DNA from 2 places in the Ligilactobacillus sp. JN-6 (Y).1 genome. Region 1 is predicted to be linked to the other one. Evidence: a T-box and tRNA genes for the amino acid it is inferred to sense, from the RefSeq annotation. Region 1 holds a T-box; the other holds one or more tRNA genes.
The links. A T-box is a leader RNA that pairs with one kind of tRNA and senses whether it is charged. The one in region 1 lies ahead of leuS (leucine--tRNA ligase), so its partner is inferred to be a tRNA-Leu.

Region 1 (11,242 bases):
TAATTTGATAGTAGGGCGTTTTCCTAACTCAACAGCAAAGGCCGCTACTGTAGAACAAGCAGCCGTAAATTTGGCAAATGGCCGTTATGGTACATATGCAACTGATCCAAATTATGCTGCGACATTGAAGAGGATCATCAATACGTACGGCCTTAAACAATATGATAGTAAGTCCAGCTCAGCAGGAAATAATCCATCAACACTGCCTAATTCTAATTCAGGCCAGGATCATCGCCCAAGTAATACAAGTACAGGACAAACCAGTGGACAATATACGGTTAAAGCTGGCGATAATTTATACCGGATCGCTAAAGCTCACGGTATGAGTGTTGCAACTTTGAAGCGGATAAATAACTTGAGCAGTGATAATATTTCTGTTGGCCAAAAGTTGAAACTTAGTGGTTCAGCTTCAAATAATAATGGTAATTCAGGTTCGCAACCTACGAAGCCGAAGCCAACGAAACCCGCACCGTCTAAACCGTCGGCTTCAAACTCGAAGACACATAAGGTTCAAAAACGAGATAGTTTGTGGTCGATCGCACAAAAATATCAAACTAGTGTTGCCAATTTAAGAAGTTGGAATAAATTAAAATCAGATATTATTTACGTTGGCCAAACGCTAAAAGTCGCAGCTCCTGGGAAAAGCAAGCAGTCAAGCCACAGTTCAAAGCCGACTTCCACTAATAAGCCAACTAATAATTCTAACAAGTCCCAAAAGGGCAGTTATACTGTCAAGGCACATGATTCTTTGTGGTCGATCGCTCATTCTCACGGTTTGAGTGTCGCTCAGATCAAAGCGATCAATAAAATGAGTTCTGATCTGATCTATGTTGGCCAAAAGTTAAACTTGAGTAAGCCACAGACAAGTAAGACAAACGCAAATCATGCTTCATCGACTAACAAAGGCAATAAAGGGCAACAACAAACAAACAAGAATAACTCTCGGGGCAGTTATACCGTCAAATCTGGTGATTCCCTATGGTCGATTGCACAGAAACATAATATGTCAATTACGGCCTTAAAGGCGGCAAACAAGTTAACTAGTGACTTGATCAGAGTTGGTCAGAAATTACAAGTCAAAGGTGGCCAGTCTAATGCTGGCAAAAACAAACAGAGTTCTAAGCCAGCATCTACTAGCAAACAAAACAGTGGCACTTACGTCGTAAAGAGCAATGATAGTTTGTGGTCGATCGCTAATGCGCATAATATTACGATTTCTAAGTTACGGCAGTTGAATCATTTGACAGGCAGCGTGATCTATATCGGCCAAACTTTGAAAGTCCAAGGACGTTCTTCGGTCAATAAGACACATTCTACAAAAAATGCTACTACGAAAAAGAGCGCATATATAGTACAGTCCCATGATTCTTTGTGGCGGATCGCAACCAGAAATAAGATGACAGTTAACCAGCTGAAGTCCTTGAACCATCTCGTTTCTGATACGATCTATGTGGGACAGAAATTAAAATTAAAATAACACAAGTTGATTCGGCTATTGCATTAAAAAATTTGATTTGCTATAGTTATAGTTAATATTAACGTTGAGAAGGATCAGTAAAGCTGAGCGGTGTAACAGAGAGTGTGCGGTTGGTGTGAGCACAATGCTTATCAGTTTGAACTCACCTTTGAGTTTCTTGTTGAATGAAGTAAACAAGGACGGTATTTCCCGTTATGAAATCGAGTGTCGGCAATTTGTCGAAAATTAGGTGGTACCGCGAGTGATTCGTCCTATACATTTCTCCTTTGGAGAAGTATGTATAGGACTTTTTTTATTTTAACAAATAGGAAAGGAAGTCTTTGATCAATGGCTTACGATCATAAACAAATTGAAAAAAAGTGGCAGAATTATTGGGCTGAACACGAGACCTTCAAAACAACAGAAGATCCGAAAAAGAAAAACTATTATGCATTGGATATGTTTCCCTATCCATCTGGGCAAGGTTTGCATGTGGGTCATCCGGAAGGTTATACAGCAACAGATATCGTTGCTCGGATGAAACGGATGCAAGGTTACAATGTTTTGCACCCAATGGGCTGGGATGCTTTTGGTTTACCAGCAGAACAGTATGCTTTGAATACTGGTCATTCTCCACGTGAATTTACTAAAGCTAATATCGAGAATTTTCGGCGACAGATCAAGTCGCTTGGACTTTCTTATGATTGGAGCCGTGAGATCAACACAACAGATCCTAGTTATTATAAGTGGACGCAGTGGATCTTTGAACAATTGTATAAAAAGGGCTTGGCTTACGAAGCAGAAGTTCCCGTGAACTGGAGTCCAGATCTGGGTACAGTTGTCGCTAACGAAGAAGTTATCGACGGCAAGACAGAACGTGGGGGCTTTCCTGTCGTTCATAAGCCAATGCGTCAGTGGGTCTTGAAGATCACTGCTTATGCAGACCGGCTGATCGATGATCTTGATGACCTTGACTGGCCAGAAGCGATCAAGGAACAGCAACGCAACTGGATCGGTCGTTCGATCGGAGCTTCGATCCGTTTCAGGGTTGCTGGTCATGAGGATGAGATCGAAGTTTTCACTACCCGTCCCGATACGATTTTTGGTGCAGCATGTATGGTCTTGGCACCGGAACATGAACTTGTCAAAAAGTTGACGACTCCAGAACAAAAAGAAGCCGTTGAGAGTTATGTGGCCGAAGTTTCACATAAGTCTGATTTGGAACGGACTGACTTAGCTAAGAATAAAACTGGTGTCTTTACCGGGAGTTACGTGATCAATCCTGCTAACGGGCAGAAGGTCCAGATCTGGATCGCCGACTATGTTTTGGCTTCTTACGGAACTGGTGCTATCATGGTCGTACCAGCACACGACGAACGTGATTACGAATTCGCAAAGAAGTTTGACTTACCGATCACGCCAGTCATCGAAGGCGGAGACATTACTAAAGAAGCATATGTAGGCGACGGGAAACATATTAACTCAGATTTTTTGAATGGTCTGGGTAAACAAGAAGCTATCGATAAAATGATCGATTGGCTCAATGAAAAGAAGATCGGTGAGAAGAAGGTCAATTATCGTTTACGTGACTGGTTGTTTTCTCGTCAAAGATACTGGGGTGAGCCTATTCCTGTGATCCATTGGGAAGATGGGGAAACTTCCTTAGTGCCAGAAGATCAATTACCATTGCTTTTGCCAAGAACTAAAGATATCAAACCTTCCGGTACGGGTGAAAGCCCGTTGGCTAACTTGACTGATTGGGTCAATGTCGTTGAAAATGGGCGTAGAGGTAAACGTGAAACTAACACTATGCCGCAATGGGCTGGCAGTTCATGGTACTTCTTACGTTATGTTGATCCAACCAACGAAGATGCCTTGGCAGATTATGACAAATTAAAGCAGTGGATGTCGGTCGACCTCTACGTTGGTGGCGCTGAACACGCAGTTTTGCATCTGCTTTATGCTCGCTTCTGGCATAAATTCTTGTATGATATCGGAGTCGTTCCAACCAAGGAACCATTCCAGAAGCTGGTCAACCAGGGAATGATCTTGGGAAATAACCATGAAAAGATGTCCAAGTCCAAAGGTAATGTCGTCAATCCAGATGATATCGTTGATCAGTATGGTGCCGATACTTTACGTTTGTATGAAATGTTCATGGGCCCGCTTGACGCCTCGATCGCATGGAGTGAAGATGGCTTGAATGGGGCACATAAGTTTATCAAACGTGTCTGGAACTTATTGATCGATGACGAAGGTGAACTGCGTGATCGTGTAACTACGATCAATGATCATAAGCTAGACAAGGTCTATAATCAGACTGTTAAGAAAGTTACTGAAGACTTTACGGAATTGCATTTCAACACTGCAATTTCTTCTCTGATGGTGTTTGTTAATGAATGCTATAAGCAAGATTCTTTGCCATTGGAATATATGGAAGGCTTTGTCAAAATGATGGCGCCGGTCACACCGCATATTGCTGAAGAGTTGTGGTCCAGACTGGGACGTGTCGGAACTATCACTTATGCTCAATGGCCAACATATGATGACAGCCTGTTAGTTGATAATTCAGTGCAGATCGTGGTTCAGGTCAACGGAAAGATCCGCCAGCATCTTGAAATTGAACGTGATACTTCAAGGGATAAAATGCAAGAACTGGCTTTGGCTGACGACAAGGTCAAGGAAGAATTGGCTGATAAAGAGGTCAAGAAAGTTATCGCTGTACCAAACAAACTTGTTAATATCGTAATTGGAAAATAGAAAGTTTGCACAAAAATAAGCATGAAATGGAAGTACTTGCGGGTGCTTCCATTTTTTTGGACGAATTTTCTTTATTATTTCATAATCTTTGCCGGAAACAATTGCTAATGACCGGCAATTTCTATAAAATGGTTGTGAATATAAATTTAATGTTATTTATAAAAAGTCAGCATTGCTTTTGTGAAGGTAATGTCAAAATACCAAAAAGAAAGCAGGTTTATTTTGATGAGTGAACGCAAGGTCCAGTCAAGTGAAGAGCAGCTCAAACCAGCTGGATCTGAACCTACTGCTAAAGAAAAGATGTTAAAAGGGTCCGCGTGGATGACGGCGGGCAGTATTTTTTCAAGAATTTTAGGAGCAATTTATATCATTCCTTGGTATGGTTGGTTTGGCAGTGACAAACTGCAAGCCAACGCTTTGTATACAAAAGGATATACTGTTTATAGTTTGTTTATTATGATCGCTACGGCTGGGATCCCATCCGCAGTGGCAAAGCAAGTTTCGCATTACAATTCGTTAAATGAATATCAAGTCGGTCGTCGCCTGTTTAAAAAGACGTTGCTCTTGATGCTAGGTCTAGGTGTTTTTTCGGCGGGGCTTTTATGGATCATTTCCCCCTGGATCTCACAGGGAGATCCGAGAATGGTACCGATCTATCGCTCGTTGTCTTTGGCATTGATCTTGATACCAGTCATGAGCTTGGCACGGGGATTCTTTCAAGGTTACCAAGACATGGCCCCTTCAGCGATCTCCCAGCTGATCGAACAAGTCGTACGCATTGTTTATATGTTAGCCGCTACATATTTGATCATGAAGGTTTTAAATGGTCATTATGAATTAGGTGTTGTTCATTCAACTCTCGGTGCCTTTTTCGGGGCGATCGGCGGGATCGTCTTGCTAGTTTTTTACTATTTAAAACAGCGGACAAAGTTTGATAACTTAGCAAATAGTAGTGCGAATGTGATCGATGTTTCGGATGGTGAATTGATCAAAGAGATCATCTATCAATCCATCCCGTTTATTTTTATCAGTATTTCAATGACTTTGTATAATTTGTTTGACCAGTATACTTTCCAGCCGATCATGCAGAAGGTCACGAATTTTACCCTAGATAGTATCAATGCTCAGTATGCCTTGTTCGCAGGGAATGCTAATAAGCTGGTAATGATCATCGTTTCACTGGCGATCGCGATGGCGTCCACTGCGATCCCACTTTTATCAGAGTTTGTCACAAAAGGCGACCAACAAGGTACTCGCGATCAGGTTACCGATACTTTAGAGCTGTTTTTCTTTATTATGTTACCAGCATCACTGGGAATGGCCGCTGTTGCCCGTCCGCTATATGTTTTGTTTTATTCCTACGAGCATATGGGAGTTTACATCATGAGCGTTTCGGCCTACACTGCATTAGCGCTTGGCTTGTTTTCATTGATGGCCTCTGTTTTGCAAGGGGTCTATCGCAATAAAATAGCGATCAAATATACGATCGTGGGTCTGGTGATCAAGTTGATCTTGCAAGTGCCGATGACAGTCTGGCTGCATGGTTATGGTCCGGTGCTCGCTACGGGGATCGGGACTGCTGTTTCAGGTATTTTGATGATTCGGTATCTTTACTATGAATTTGGTTTAGATCTCGAGCGTTTAATGAAGAGATTCAATCAGGTCATGACCTTTTCCTTGATCATGTTTGTGGTCGTTTTAGCGATCGTCTTTGGTTTAGGGTTATTTCTCAGTAAGTATAGCCGTTTCATGGCCGTGGTTGTACTGATCTTCGCCGTCGGTGGCGGTGCTTATGTTTATGCCTGGTTAACTTTGAAGACAAGAGTTGCTGACAAGGTGCTAGGTTCAAAAGCTGGGTCACTGAGAAGATTGTTGCATGTTAAATAATATGATAATAGAAATAAAGCGAGTCTTGCTGATGAAGTGAGACTCGCTTTTTTAGTAGTATCCAACGTTTTATATGTAAATAAAGTAAAGGCAACCCTTTTTTTGTCGCAAAATAATGAGCAGAATACTTAGAAAAAGTTAATCATGTTAACAAAAGGGAGGATGAAAAGATTTCGTTATGCAAACGGATTATTTCTTATAACCACCCTAGTTAATGGCTTTGAAACTAAAAAATCATTTCGCTAGAAAATAAATATCTAATTAAAATAATTAAAAAAACGTAAAAATATAGATTGACTTATTTAATTTACTGTGTAGAATTTTATAAAAAAGGGGGGAGTTTTATGTTAAAAAGAACAAAATTAGCCGCATCTATTTTTACCCTTGCTTCATTAGCTTTATTGATCAGCGGTTGTGGTTCTAAAAAGAATGATTCACAAGGAAAAACACTTAATGTTGCCACTAACGCCGAACTTTCTACGATCGACATGTCACTTGCGATGGATAATACTTCTTCGGACGTCGCGGAACAGGTCGGTGAAGGGTTGTATGATTTTACATCTAAGGGCGATATCAAGCCAGCACTAGCCACCAACCAGCCAAAAGCTACTGACAACGGGAAAAAATATGTCTTTAACTTACGTAAAAATGCAAAATGGAGTAATGGTAAGCCGGTTACAGCCAAAGACTTTGTGTATTCTTGGCGAAGAACGGTCGATCCAAAAACCAAATCTCCCCAAAGTTATTATTTTGATGGGGTCAAAAACTATCAAAAGATCTCTAACGGCAAACTTGCGCCTTCTACGTTAGGGATCAAGGCTGTTGGTAGATATAAACTAGTCGTGACCTTAGACAGGGCTATGCCATATTTTCCATCAATTTTAGCTGTTTCTGCTTCATTTCCACTGTATCAACCGTATGTTGAAAAACAAGGGAAAAAATACGGAACAGATGCAAAGCATACCCTTTATAATGGCGCATTTACTTTGAAGGGTTGGACAGGATCTAACGACACATGGTCTTATGTTAAAAACAAGCATTATTGGAATGCCAAAAATGTTAAGTTGAATAAGGTCAACGTGAAAGTATATAAGACTGAGCAGACGGCGATCCAGCAATACCAAGCTAAAAAGATCCAATTTGCACAGATATCCGGTTCGACAGTTAAGAATATGAAGAAAAATAAGGATCTATTTGTCCGTAAAATTCCAGGCACACAATATTTAGAGTTTAATACCAAGAATAAATTATTTGCTAATCAAAAAATTCGCCAGGCCCTAGCCATGGCAGTTGATTCACCAAGGCTGACTAACCACGTTTTACAAGATAAGTCGTTACCGGCAACAGGCTACGTTCCCTTTGGCTTCAAGAATGAAAAAACTGGCCAGGACTTCGCTAAAAAAGCAGGGCAACTTGTGAAAAATGACAAGAAACAAGCACAAAAGCTGTGGGCGGAAGGACTGCAGGAGCTTGGTATGACTTCTGCCAAATTTACTATACTGTCAAGCAACACAGAAACCGGTAAACAAGTCGATGAATATCTGCAGTCGCAGTATGAAACAACTTTTAAGAATTTATCCGTTTCTATTTCCGCTGTTCCATTTAACAGTCGTTTAAGTAAGCAAAAGAGCGGTGACTTTGATGTTGTTCAGAGCGGTTGGACTCCAGTTTATGCAGACCCAACTGATTTCTTAAACCTCTTTACCACTCATAATAATAACAATGATGGTAAATGGTCCAATAGTCGATACGATCAGTTGATCAAAGATGCTAATGATAAATATGCTTTAAAACCGCAAGAACGGTGGAACAACTTACAAGAAGCAAATAAGATCGTAGTTCAAGAGGCACCTGTGGCTCCTCTAAATTATCTTTCACAAGTGTATTTGATCGATCCACATGTCAAAGGCATGATGATGGGCCCATTGGGACAACCGTATTATAAAGATGTTTCATATCAGTAAGGGTACGGTTTGAAAGCAGAAACTTAGTTTTATGAATGGAGGATCTATTTAATGAAAATTTTTATTTCAACAGATATTGAGGGTATTGCAGGTATTGTAGATTTCGATATGGAACATGACGACTCTGAAATTTTCCGTGATCTCTATAACCAACAAGTAGAATGGGTCTTAGAAGGGATCCAACAGTCTAGTAAAAATGATGAAATTGATGAAATAGTCATTGCAGACTCGCATGCCAAAGGCAATAACCTTTCCTATAACCGTTTGTCTAACTGTGATGAACGCATCAGTTTAATTAATGGTTGGCCTCGTCCAGAGTATATGATGAGCACACTGGACAAAAGTTTTGATCAGATCTTTTTTGTAGGCTATCACTCTGGGATCGGCAAACAAGCAGGTAATATGGACCACGGTTATAGCGCTAGAGTAGCGTATAAAATTTGGATCAATGAATTGTACCAAAACGAAACTACGATCAATGCCGCTTATGCAGCTGAGATCGGTGTTCCCGTTACTTTAATAGTCGGCGACTCTGGCTTGCGTGAACAATTGATCGAAGAGAAAATGTTCCCTCAGGTCAAATTCGTAGAAACTAAAAAGTCTCTTTCACGTTATGCTGCATGGAGTTATTCAAGAAAAAAAGTTAGAGAGGATACAATTTCAGCTGTAAAAGAAGTATTAGCTGATACTGAAGAAGAAACTAAACTGTTGAAATACAAAACTCCAACTGAACTAAAAATGCAAGTTTACACTACTGCTCAGGCAGATACGATTGCCCAATTACCTGCCGTTAAAAGGTTAGATGGGCGGACGATCTCGGCTCACGTAGATAGTATGCACGATGCGCTTAATACCATTTTAGCCATGGTTGCCTTAGGTGGGACTCAGAATTGATCTGCTAACTTGTAAATATAATTTATATAAAGTTTTGACCTTTACAAATATATAAAACGAAGGAAGAAGCATATGATCGAACCTGAAGTTAAAATATTGACCCTCAACAATGGATATCACTTGTGGACGCAGAAGTTAGGACAAGGCAAGCACAAGATACTTTGTTTGCATGGTGGACCTGGCTCAGATCACGAGTTATTTGACGGTTTCGGCCAAGGCTTGGCTGATTATGATGTCGAAGTTTATATGTACGATCAGCTAGGCTCCTATTATTCTGAACACCCGGATTTTTCACAGCAAGACAACGTAGAAAAATATGCGAACATAGGCTATTTTGTCGATGAAGTCGAGGAAGTTCGCAAGTTACTCGGATTAGAAAACTTTTTCTTGTTAGGTCATTCCTGGGGCGGGGTCCTTGTTCAAGAGTATGCTCTGAAGTACGGAGAAGCTTTGCAAGGAATAATTATTAGTGACATGACTGATGACATTGGGAGTTATGTAAAAAATATCAATCGTGAACGTGAAGAACTACTAGGCTCGAAGGAAGTTGCCTTCATGGGAGATTGCGAGGCTCGTCAAGATTACACTGACCCTCGTTATCGTAATAATATAGAGTTGCTTAACCGAAAATATATTATGAAACGCCCAGAGAATGCATCTAAACATGTGATCAGTACAAAAAATAATTTTCTCTACAACTATTTCCAAGGAGATAACGAGTTTGTTGTAAAAGGTGCTCTTTTTGGTTGGAGTGTTCAAGACAGGATCAAAGACATCACGGTCCCTTGTTGTTTGATTTTTGGAGATGACGATTCAATGGATCTTGGAGAAGTAGCTCGCATGGAAGAACGTATCCCTGACAGCAAATTGCACATTATTTCTGATGCTGCGCATTGTTCAATGATCGACAACCCAGATGAATATTTTGCTGTGCTGGGAGAGTTTCTTAGATCACATTAATTTCAATTTAGACATAAAATGTTACTGTTTTGAAATTGTAGACAATTACAACCTATAGAAATATTATAAAAACTTGATTTACATACTGTGTGGAAATCAAGTTTTTATTTGAATTTTTGCTAGAAATGCTAGAATAGAAAATAGTTACATTACATAAAAATGTTTTCAAACTAACTATTGGAGGAACTACAGTGATAACTTCAGAAGAAATAAAACGCCGTTTATGGAATGGGGCCAATGATCTCCGAGGCTCGATGGATGCTAGCCGTTACAAGGATTACATGTTAGGACTAATGTTTTACAAGTTTTTAAGTGATAAAACTTTGGAAACCTTTCGAACATCAGCGGGTTTATCTAAAGATGTCGATCTTGTTAAAGAATATGAACAGAATTATGAACAATTAGGCGATACTTTAACTGGTATGATCCAAGACGTGCTAGGCTACTATGTTTTACCTGATCACTTGTATCAATCATGGGTCAAAGATATTCGCAATGGTGATTTTGAGCTACAAAAGGTGATGGATAGTCTTAATTCATTTGAACGCAATATTGCTATTAAAGGCGATGCAGATGACTTTAAGGGTCTTTTTTCGACCTCTATCATTGATTTAACTGATTCTGCTTTAGGTAGTGACCTTAACAAACGTAGTAGAAATATTAAAGACTTGATCCTTCTTTTTGCTGACCTCAATATGGTCGATCTGCAAGATGGCGATGTTTTAGGTGACGCCTATGAATACTTGATCGGTCAATTTGCATCCAACGCTGGTAAAAAGGCGGGAGAATTTTATACGCCAAGCCAGGTCAGCGAAGTTTTGGCACAGATCGTGACCAAGTCATCTAAAATCAAGTCGATCTATGACCCAACTGTTGGTTCTGGTTCTTTACTATTAACAGTCGGCAAACATTTATCTAAGAATGAGCAACGTGATCTGCACTATTATGGTCAAGAATACATCACAGAAACATATAATTTAACAAGAATGAACCTCTTACTGCACGGCGTTCGTCCTGAAAAAATGGATATTAGAAACGCCAATACTTTAGCGCAAGATTGGCCTGAAGATCCGGAACGGCCTGATGAAGGCGTGCAGTTTGATGCTGTAGTTATGAATCCACCGTATTCTGATCAAAAGTGGAATAAACGGGAAGATAAACCTTTAAAAGTCAGCGATCCTCGTTTTGCTGATTTTGGGGTCTTGCCACCGGATTCTAAAGGTGATTTTGCATATTTGATGCATGGTTTATATCATTTGGGGCAAAAAGGAACGATGGGGATCGTTTTACCTCATGGCGTTTTGTTTCGTGGCGGAACTGA
Region 2 (11,242 bases), 720 kb from region 1:
CAAACAAAAAGTCCTCTTGATTTTTTTGTTTGATTTCTTCTGGGAGACCTGCGTGATAGACTGCGGCTTTGATCCCAGCTTTTTGCAGCATGGCACTGATCTGTTCAGCCTTTTTGCGAGTCGCAGCATAGATGATCCCCGCTGAACTTTTGTTAGCCTTGGCGTATTTTAAAATGAAGTTATTTTTGTTTTGTCCTTTAACTACTTTAAAGGCTAAGTTTGGCCGAGCAAATCCGGTTTTGACCTCATTTTCGGCAGGGATATTTAGCCGCGTCATAATATCTTGTGCAACTTGGGTCGTTGCTGTGGCAGTTAAAGCGATGATCGTGGGCTGCGATTCGATCTGAGGTAAGATAGAGCTTAACGATAAGTAGCTTTTTCGAAAATCGTGGCCCCACTGAGAGATACAATGAGCTTCGTCGATGGCTGCCAAGGCTACGTTTAAGTGCGAAAGTCGTTTCATGAAGCCAGGTTGCTCTAGTCGTTCTGGCGCTACGTATAAGAGTTTTAGCTGGCCATTAGAAGCCGCTGCCAAGATCTGCTGAGTTTCGTTCCAATTTTGGGCACTATTGATAAAACCGGCCTGTATCCCGCTATCTTGCAAGGAATCGACTTGGTCTTTCATCAATGAGATCAAAGGCGAGACCACCAAGGTCAAGCCATCTAATAACAGTGCTGGAACTTGGTAACACAGCGACTTTCCACCGCCAGTCGGCATGATCGCTAGTGTATTTTGTTTGTTTAAGACCTGGTCGATGATTTGTTTTTGGCCAGGTCGAAATTCAGTATAGCCGTAGTATTTTTCTAATATAACTTGTGGAGTCAAAGGAAAGCTCCTTTCTAAAAAACCTTACTTTAAATTTTAGCATTTTATCGCTAATATTTTTAGGTTTGAATTAAAAATGCCTTTGAAAGTGAGCTGCTTTTTCAAAAAGGAGATGAAAAAATGACAGATGATGATTTGCAAAATTTAGTGGAAGAAATCTCGGAAACGTTGTTTAAGCAACCGTTTCGGCATAGGGCTTTTTTTAACAAACGTTTAAGAACGACCGGGGGTAGATATCAGTTGCAGACACATAATATTGAGATCAACCCTAAAATGTTCACAGAACACGACTACCAGACTTTGGTCGGAGTTATCAAACACGAGTTATGCCACTACCATCTGCATTTGGTCCACGCTGGTTATAATCATCGCGATCCGGACTTCAAACGTTTGCTCCAAACAGTAGGTGGATCTCGGTATGCGCCACGTTCAAAACCATTTAAGCGCAAGGAACGAAAGTACTTGTACCAGTGTGTTTCTTGTGGTCAGACATACTCACGAGTACGACGTATCAATACCCAACGTTTTGTTTGTTCACGCTGTCAGGGGCATTTACAGTTAGTGAAACAAACTTCGTCTCCGAAATAAATGTGCGTGAATGTTAAAGGCTGCTTGGCTGTGTAAAAGAGTAGCTACAAAAAACTATTGCAGTATCAATCAAGCTTTGCTATAATTATATCTGTTGTCGCGGGTATGGCGGAATTGGCAGACGCGTCAGACTAAGGATCTGGTGAGCATTGCGCTCGTGATGGTTCGAATCCATTTACCCGCATAGTTAGGCCGTGGGAAACTGAAAAGTTTCCTGCGGTTTTTTCGGTTAAGGGAAGGTGTCTTATTTACTACTGACGAAGTTTTATATTTTTAGTTATGAACTATGAAGAAATCATTATGCTAGGGATAATTGACAAATGAATTTGAGGTGCAAATTATGACATATGTAACAGCCAGGGCTTGGGCAGAGTACTTTCCGCCGCGAGTTGTGGATAACAATGAATTGAGTACTTTTATGGATACTTCAGATGAGTGGATAAAAGCTCATACGGGTATCGAGAAACGTCACATTGCACTCAATGAAAATACTTCTGAAATGGCGAGCAAAGTCGGTTCCCGGTTGCTAACGCGCGCCAACCTTAGTGCTGACCAAATAGATATGATCATCGTTTCTACGATCACACCCGATTCTTTGACACCATCAACAGCGGCCTTGGTCCAGGCTGAACTCGGTGCGAAAAATGCATTTGCTTACGACATTTCGGCAGCTTGTGCAGGTTTTATATTTTCACTAAGTACCGCTGAAAAATTTATTCGAAGCGGTGCCTATAATCACGTGATGGTGATCAGTGCAGAAAATAATTCAAAGATGCAAGATTTTAAGGATCGTACTTCGGCGGTCTTTTTTGCCGATGGAGCAGCAGGGATGATATTAAGTGCGACCACCCAGCCGCTAGAGGAGATGTTTGTTGCGGAGAAGTTATGTACTAGTGGAAATGCTCAGGTCATCCATAGCGGCAGGATCGCGCCACTAAACGAGATCTCTGCGGATAATTACCCTAAAGTGGATGCTTTTTATCAGGACGGACACGCTGTGTTTGATTTTGTAACTGAAACGGTGACTAAACACATCGCTGATTTTTTAAGAGAACAAAACTTACCAGCAAGGAAACTTGATTTGGTCGTATTGCATCAAGCTAATTTACGTTTGATCGAAAAGGTCGCAGCTTATCTGGGTTTGCCAATGGATCGTTTTGCTGTTAATGTGGCGGATCATGGTAATACTTCTTCAGTCGGGATCCCGTCTGTTTTAGCTGAAGAATTGAGCACCAGGGATAATTTGGGACTGACTCTGTTGAGTGGCTTTGGCGCAGGATTAGCATACGGCAGTTTATTGTTGGATTTTTCCGGTTGCGAGCTAAATAAAAAATAGCAAAAATATATCCTGACACTGTGGTTAGCAATGTCAGGATATTTTCATTTATTCTTTTAATAACCGTAATTTTCAGTGCCGCCGTTATTTTGGTATCCGCCGCCGTAGTTTGATTGTTGACCGGAGTAGTTTTGTCCACCACCATATGATCGTCCCTGGCTGCTTTGTCTTGAACCAGCCGAGGGATCTGACGTTGTACCATCACTTTCAACAGGGTTACTGAATTTTTCTGAACTTGGTTGCAGATCAAGTTGTTTGCGGATCTTATTGGAAGCCTTCTTCTTTTCTGAAGAAGAAGCGATTTGATAAGATGCTCCGCCAAGCATTGCATTATCACCACGTAAGGTGTAAGAATCAACTTTCTTCCCAGCACTCTTATAATTACTTTCGATCGTCATCATATCCTCATAACTGAGATCAGTCTTCATATTTGTCTGGATCGATTTCAGTAGATCTTGGAAACGTGTGATGGATGAAACACTAATGGCTTGATCTATGATCGCAGTAATAACTTGTTTTTGCCGTTTCTGGCGGCCATAATCACCCTCTGGGTCGTCATAACGCATCCGGGAGTATGCAAGTGCTTGTTTACCATTCAGTTTGACTTTTTTACCTTTAGTAACATCAGCATCACTATATTTGAAAGTCAAAGTTGGGTTAACGGTCACACCGCCTAAAGCATCAACTATCTTACGTAAGCCTCCCATATTTACCAGCAAGTAGTAGTCGATCGGGACATGTAGAGTGTTTTGGACAGTTTTGATTGCGGTCGAAACACCGCCGATAGTGTAAGCAGTATTGATCTTATCATAAGAATTGTCCGAACCAGCGATCTTGACTTCAGTATCACGTGGGATACTGGTCAAAGTAACATGTTCCTTTTCCGGATTAACTGTCGCAACAATGATCGTATCTGTTCGTCCTTTATCTGAGCGCCCTAGATCACCTGTGTCAGTTCCCAGTATCAACATTGAGAAAGGTTCTTTATTTTTGATAACACTGGAAACGTTACGCATTTTCTTGACGTTTGATTCGGTATAAGTGTCATTGAGAGTGTTTTTTGCTGAATGCAACATATGATAGCCATATGCGGTCCCACCATATATTACAGCCAATCCGACGACTAAAAGGACAGCACAGATCCTTTTACGCCATCTGTGCTTTTTTTTGAACTGGTGTGAGTTGCCATTATTATATTTGCGGCGTAGGGGAGCTTCATAATGCTCCTCTTCATTGTTATTTTTATTAGCCATGTACGACTCCTTTGCGTGTTCTCAAACATAAGTGAATTATACACTTCAACATTTTTTTTGGGAATAAGATGTTAAGCTTTTTATGAAAATTAAACATTTGTCTATTAGAAAGTAAAGTTTAGTTGTCTGGCAAATGAAAAATATAGAAAATATTACTACTTCTTACTTCGCTTTTCATGAAAATAAAAAACGTGTATACTCGTTGGTAAGATAAATTATGTAATGTAAAGCTAGAGAGAAGAATTTATAGTGGATGTTTTTTTACAAAGTACTTCTGGTGTCATTATTATTTTGGTTTTGATCATCGTAGGTTATGTCCTAGCTGCTAGAGGCTGGTTCCCAGGGTCGATCGACAAATTGATCGCTAAGCTAGTTACACAGATCGGTTTGCCATGTTATATGGTAGATACTATTACCAGCCAATTCACTGCACATCAACTGGTAGGGATCGTTCCTGACTTGGTGTTTCCAGTCTTATCAATGTTGATCTTGATGGTCATCGCGCTTTGCTTTGCACGTTTCTTTAAGATCGCACCGTTTCACCGTGGATTATTTTCGTCAATGTTTTTTAATTCAAACACGGTTTTTGTAGGGCTACCGATCAACCAAGCACTGTTTGGCGATAAGAGTATTCCCTTCGTTTTGATATATTATATGGCCAATACTACGATTTTTTGGACGATCGGCACATATTTCATCCAAAGGGACGGCTCAAGTGGTGCGACCTTCGATTTTAAAACTACGGTTAAAAAGGTGTTTTCACCGCCATTGCTAGGCTTTATAGTTGGGATTTTGCTGGTATTATTGAAGATCAAATTACCGCTATTCGTTGAAAAAGATCTAAGTTACCTTGGAAATTTAACAACACCATTGTCCATGATCTTTATCGGTATCTGTGTTTATAATGCTGGTTTAAAGCAGTTATCTTTGAAGAAGGATAATCTTTTGATCTTAGTAGGTCGATTTATATTAGCACCGGTTTTGATGGCGCTTTTGGTCGCACCGACAAACTTCCCAGTTTTGATGAAGCAAGTCTTCATTTTACAGTCTGCTATGCCGGTAATGACTAATGCCCCGGTTGTGGCACGTCTATATGGTGCTGACGCAGATTACGCTTCAGCGATGGTCACCGAAACGACTTTTCTGTCATTGATAGTGGTACCGATCTTAATGGTTTGCACACAGAATTTGTAGTTAATAGCCTTTGGACATCAATCGTCTGTGATTGGGTGGTCAAGGGCTTTTTTGTGTATTACTGAAGTAGTGAAATGGATGGAATTATTACAACAAAAAATCATAAATAGTGAAAAAGACAGAAAGAAAATCGTTAGCATAAAACTTGCCATTTGTTGTGTTTATTTTTGAGCAAATTTTGTTGTTTTTATTTGATGAAATATTTTTGTAATATAAGGGGACGTTTTGCGCGCATAATATCAGTTTTTGTAAATATAATGTAATGGTTATCCTATTGTAATAATGATAATATAGAAATCGTGAGATCAAACGAATAAAAATTAATTATTAAATTACATTTTTACATAGGAGAACATATTCATGAAGAAAAATTTTTTTAGTCAATGTGCCGTTGCTTTAGCAACAGTTACAACTTTAAGCGTGCTTGCACCAAGCGTTTCAGCTAATACTAAATCTGATCTAGCTAATGTGAATACTGAGATCACTACTACGAAGGCAAAGATCTCTGCTTCACAAAAGAAGATCGATGCAGCAACGGCACTTCAGATGAAAAAGTCTCAAAAAATTTCTGACTTGAAGATCCAGATCGGCAAGCGCGACGAGCAGTTGAAAAAACAGGCTCAGTCAGCGCAGTTGAACAATTCAGGTTCAATGTTGAAGTTTGTCACTGATTCTGATAGCTTTTCGGATGCTATTGGCCGCGGAGTTGCTGTAGCTCGTGTTGTTCATGCTAATAATCAAACAATGGAACAACAAAAAAATGATAAGGCTCAAGTTGAGACAGAGCAAGCAGCTTTGACTAAGTCAGTTAAGAGTCAAAAAACTGAGAATATGAATCTTTTGAAAATGAAAGCAAACCTTGACGCCAAGCAAGCGGAATTAACTGCTAAGAAGAACAAAGAAGATGCAACTGCTCAGGCTAATGCTAAAGCAGCAGCAAAGGCAGCTAAAAAAGTTAAGGCGGCTAAGGATCTAGAAACGGCTGGCCGTGAAGCTGATAAAGCACATAACGCCGCTAATGCAGATGCTGCTCAAAAGAATCGTGATAAGCAAAATGACGCCGTTAGTCAAAACGGCAACACAAATGATAATATCACTGTTCAAATGAATAATAAAACTAATAGTAACAATAGTAGTAATAGCATTAGTAAACATAGCAGTAATAGTGATAACAACACACCAAAAGCTAAAGTCGAACAAGTCAATTTAAGTAGCAGCAGCAAGCACGGCAAGGGTGGCGGACCAAACGGCTATCCTGCAGGTCAATGCACATACTACGTTAAGATGGCTGCTCCGTGGGTCGGCGGACACTGGGGTAATGGTCAGCAATGGGCCGCTTCGGCAGCTGCTGCAGGATTCCGCGTTGATCATACACCGTCAGCAGGTTCAGTTGCTGTTTATGCAGGTGGGGCAAACGTCGGTGGTTGGACTGCTGCACCGGGCTACGGACACGTTGCACTTGTACAAAGTGTAAATGGTGGCTCTGTAACTATCACACAAGGTGGAACAGGTTTTTCTAACCCTATGGGTCCAAACACTCAAACACTTTCAGCCGGTGCCGCAATGGCTTATATCCATCCATAATAATAAATATGAGAAAAGAGTATCCTCTTAGAGGTGCTCTTTTTTGATATGAATAAATTTTAGTTGAGTTTGCTTACTACTGCGGCAAGATTTACTTTTTCTTGAGCTAAGTTATTGACTAGAAAAGAGTCGTTAATTGCTGGGGGGCTGTTTTTTGTAGCTGAAATTTGCTATGATGAATGGCGAAGAGAGTAGAGAGGGTGAACTCTAATGTCAAAATTAGTGCTTTTACGACATGGTCAAAGCGTGGCAAACAAAGTTAACGAATATACCGGCTGGTCAGATTCTCCGCTGACTGAATATGGGGTCAAACAGGCCCATGAATCAGGAAAATTATTGCTTAAACAGCGATTGGATTTTTCCGACATACACACTTCAGTTTTGGTTCGAGCAATTAAGTCGGCTAATATTGTTTTAGACGAATTACACCAGTCATATGTTCCGATCCATAAAACTTGGCGTTTGAATGAGCGACATTATGGTTCACTGCGAGGATGGAACAAGGATGACACTCGTAAAATTTTTGGTGTTGAGCAGGTGGCTTTGTGGCGGCGTTCTTACTATGCAGTTCCGCCTAAATTAGAATTTCCTGACCGCGACCGGCGGTATGCCGATTTACCAGAAAGCTCTTTGCCTTTAGCTGAAAGTTTAGAAATGGCGACAGCACGGATCGTCCCATATTGGGTGGATTCGATCGTCCCCAAATTATTGGATCACAAAAACCAATTAGTTGTGGCTCATGGCAGTACAGTTCGTGCAATGATCAAGTTTATTGAGCAGATCAGCGACAAGGACATCGATGGCGTCGAAGTAGCCAACGGAGAGCCGATCATGTATACTTTCGATGACAAATTAAATTTAAAGGATAAACAAATTATCACTGAATAATTTTTGGGTAGTGTCGCTTCTTGGCCATTAAGAGCTGAGGAGCTTTTTTGTATTGTTTTAATAATATGTCGTTCAATTTGGAAAATGCGAGTGTAGGTCCAGCAAAAGAGAATGCGGGAGCAAGTCAGGCAATGTAGCTCCGGTGAAATTGAAAAGCGGTTAAAACATAGCAGAGGTAATAGCCACAATCGGAGGTACAGTTAAAACATACCCAAAGTAATAGCCGAAACTGAAAAAGCAGTTAAAATTCAACCAAAGTGCTAACTACAACTACCAATGTTGTGGAAAAACAAAGTAGTGCGGCGTTTGGCAAGCTTTAAAGGCTAAATTCGAGCTACACACAAAAACACCACGTGCTACTTACGAGCGAGCATATGGTGTTTTGGAAGTATTTTATTAAATTAAGCTAATGAACCCATCGGATCCCATGGTGCAAGAACTTTTGGTTCTGCTTGCAAAGTTTTCTGTAGCTCTTCTGGTAAGAATTTCTTGTTAACAACAACTTGGTAGCAATATTCATCCATCCAGCTATCGCTCATTACGAAGAAACCTTTTGTACCGACTTTGTCACCCCATGAGTTTTCAACTTTCCATTTTGTTGGTTTGTCATTTACCAAATCAACACCTGTTAATACCATGGCGTGGGTCATCAAGCTTTCGCCGTAATCCAAACGTTCAGCCTTGGACATTGAAAGATCAACATCAAACAATTCATCTTTGCTGTAAAGCTGGGTATCCATGATACCTTGTTGACGGTCAGATGATTGGCCAACATCGCAACCAAACCAAACACTTTCACCGGATTTCAACTGTTTAACAGCGACATCGCGGAATGTGTCCATGTCAACGTTCAAATGACGGATCTGACGACCATCGACAACGTTGCCCAGCATTTCAACTGTGTACATGTGGTTGTAAGGCTTGTCATCAGTTGGTCCGTTGATGATCGATACATAATCATCAAGGTCCCAGCCAACATATTTATCAAAGAATTGCTTTGGTGTAATGTTTTGGTCAATATGATAGTTGTTATCTTTGTCACGGTATTCGAAGTCAAATGTTTGTGTGGGCTCACCGTAACTATAAGCACACATCCGATATACTTCGTTCAGCATCTTGTCCTTACGACTAGCAATGTCTTCTTCACTAGCATTGTTTGCGACTAATTCACGTAATTCAACGGCATCTTTACGCAATTTAAGGTTCAATGTGCTGTTGAATTCGTTAGAAGCAGAAGAACTCTTTGTTTCAGGCATTACGGCTTGTGGGACTACACCGTATTTCTGGATCAAAGCAACGACCATGTCCCATTGTCCACCATCTTGTTGTGGAGTTGTCATTAACCAGCTGACTTTACGGTCACTAGTTGGAAGATCAGCAGTTTTTAAGACATTTTCATAGAAGAAATTTGCCTTTTCTAACTTATCCCAGAAGTTTGTGTAGCTTTGAGATAATTCGAAGTCGTCCGCAACCTTGAAGTTATCACGAATATCATGGCGCATCGTGTTTAGTGCGGCAAACATCCAGCAACGACCAGATTGTTTTTGGTTGGCTACATCGCCTGTGTCCAAGTCGATCGAGAAAACAGGGTTCATATTGATTTGTGAACGGTAGTCGATACTTGTAGCTAAAATACCATTTTTTGTTACAGCACGTTCAGCAACTTGTGCTCCTTCGTGCGTATCAAGATCTTGTTGATAATTTTTTAATTGATCAGCAGTGATAGCTTTGGTCATTAAAAAGTCACCCTCCTTTAACAGTCTACTCATATATTACGTCTTTTTTTAATAATAGTAAATACAATTAGCTTGATCATGTTTGGCAAAATATAATGCACTAGCGTTTGTTTGCTGTGACACACTAAAAAGCAGGTGGACTAGCGCTGTCTACCTGCTCCAAAAAACATTTAAATTTAACGGTCAGCATCTAAAACTTCTGGTCCGTCAGAACGTCCGACGATCACTGTGTTGACCATGTTTAAGAATAACCCGTGTTCGACAACACCTACTTCTTTGATCAATTCGTCTGCTAGTTTTTCCGGATCTAAAATATCGTGGAGGTGCAAATCGATGATGTAGTTCTCTGAATCGGTCAAAAGTAGGCTGTTACCGTCAGGATCCTTGCGGAAAGTCGGCTCGTATCCCTTTTTCTCGAAACGTTCGAAAACTTTCTGGCTTCCGTATGGAATGACTTCAACAGGCAGCGGGAAAGCACCAAGGTTTTTGACCATTTTGCTTTCGTCAACGATCCACATGATCTTGTTCGAATTAGTTGCAACGATTTTTTCAAACAACAGTGCTGCGCCGCCACCTTTGATGCCTTGAAAATCATCGCTGATCTCATCTGCACCATCGATGGTCAAGTCGATGTGATCGACGGCATCGACCGATTTGATAGTGATCCCCAACTCTTCGGCTTGTTTAGCGGTAGCTTTGGAAGTAGTAACTCCGGTAATATTCAAACCTTCCGTTTTGACACGACGCCCGAGTGCATCAACCATAAACTTGACAGTCGAACCTGTCCCTAAACCAACGGTCATGCCGTCTTTGACCCATTCAACAGACTTTTCACCAACTAATTTTTTTAATTCATCCTGTTTCATAACGAGCTGTCTCCTCCTCGTGCTCTTTTTTAAGTTTAGACAAAGTTTTTGACCGGCAAACGGCGGAAAATATTGCTAAGCTTGATTTTTTTTGCACTCACATTATAGCATACCGTTTAGTTTATTAAAAAAAGGTTCTGATAGGTCATTCAGATATTGAAATATGTTATCATGAAAATGTATGAAAATTTATACGAAAAAGAGGGTCAAAATTGAAAAGAGGATTCGAAAAAGTTAGCACTTATCCTGCACAGGTTGTTAAATTACCGCAAAGAGCAACTCAAAATGCCGCCGGTTATGATTTTTTTGCAGCAAAGGATTTTATTTTGCCAAGCATTTGGAAGAAAAACTTTATCAAGGTTTTGGCCGCTCTTAGAAAAGGCCAAGTTATAAATAATGATGAATCAACAAAGGCACAAAAAGTTCTTAAGCCATACTTAGTTCCAACTGGTATTAAAGCTTATATGGCGGACAATGAATATTTACTGTTGGCAGATCGTTCAAGTGCACCTTTAAAGCGCGGCTTGGTCTTACCAAATGGTGTAGGGATCATTGACGCAGATTATTATAATAACGACAGTAACGAAGGAGAGATCTTCTTTCAGCTACTGAATTTTTCACTTTTCGACCAGACGATCAAGCAAGGGGAGAAGATCGGCCAGGGAATTTTTATGCCGTATTTGACAGCCGATGGCGAAGAAAAACCGCAGGCTAAAAGATCAGGCGGTTTCGGTTCATCTGGACTGTAAAACATATAAAACAAGCTGGAGTGAAACGCTCAGAAGGTGAGCATATCGAGCTTGGTCGCGATATTGCGTACTTTGCAATATAGTGGTTAGGTTGGATAGGCGGAAGCTTTTGTTTCAAGGAATCATAAAAACAAGGTGGAGTGAAATGCTCAGAAGGTGAGCATATCGGAGCTTGTCCGCGATATTGCATACTTTGCAATATAGTGGCAGGTTGGATAGGCG

Region 2: it encodes a tRNA-Leu, which carries the amino acid that the T-box ahead of leuS (leucine--tRNA ligase) is inferred to sense. The anticodon was not compared.

What each region holds. Positions count from the first base shown of each region.
Region 1 is NZ_CM176599.1:1,865,918-1,877,159, forward strand. Features, by position in the region: gene AC3XNE_RS08730 (LysM peptidoglycan-binding domain-containing protein) at 1-1,477, shown strand, start outside; T-box leader at 1,533-1,734, shown strand; gene leuS (leucine--tRNA ligase) at 1,805-4,216, shown strand; gene AC3XNE_RS08740 (putative polysaccharide biosynthesis protein) at 4,442-6,103, shown strand; gene AC3XNE_RS08745 (peptide ABC transporter substrate-binding protein) at 6,448-8,067, shown strand; gene AC3XNE_RS08750 (M55 family metallopeptidase) at 8,119-8,961, shown strand; gene AC3XNE_RS08755 (proline iminopeptidase-family hydrolase) at 9,034-9,921, shown strand; gene AC3XNE_RS08760 (type I restriction-modification system subunit M) at 10,113-11,242, shown strand, end outside.
Region 2 is NZ_CM176599.1:134,526-145,767, reverse strand. Features, by position in the region: gene recQ (DNA helicase RecQ) at 1-826, opposite strand, end outside; gene AC3XNE_RS00695 (SprT family protein) at 947-1,414, shown strand; tRNA gene AC3XNE_RS00690 (tRNA-Leu) at 1,514-1,598, shown strand; gene AC3XNE_RS00685 (beta-ketoacyl-ACP synthase III) at 1,755-2,750, shown strand; gene AC3XNE_RS00680 (LCP family glycopolymer transferase) at 2,807-4,003, opposite strand; gene AC3XNE_RS00675 (AEC family transporter) at 4,253-5,197, shown strand; gene AC3XNE_RS00670 (CHAP domain-containing protein) at 5,558-6,781, shown strand; gene AC3XNE_RS00665 (2,3-bisphosphoglycerate-dependent phosphoglycerate mutase) at 6,992-7,669, shown strand; gene AC3XNE_RS00660 (C1 family peptidase) at 8,071-9,405, opposite strand; gene rpiA (ribose-5-phosphate isomerase RpiA) at 9,582-10,271, opposite strand; gene AC3XNE_RS00650 (dCTP deaminase/dUTPase family protein) at 10,484-11,020, shown strand.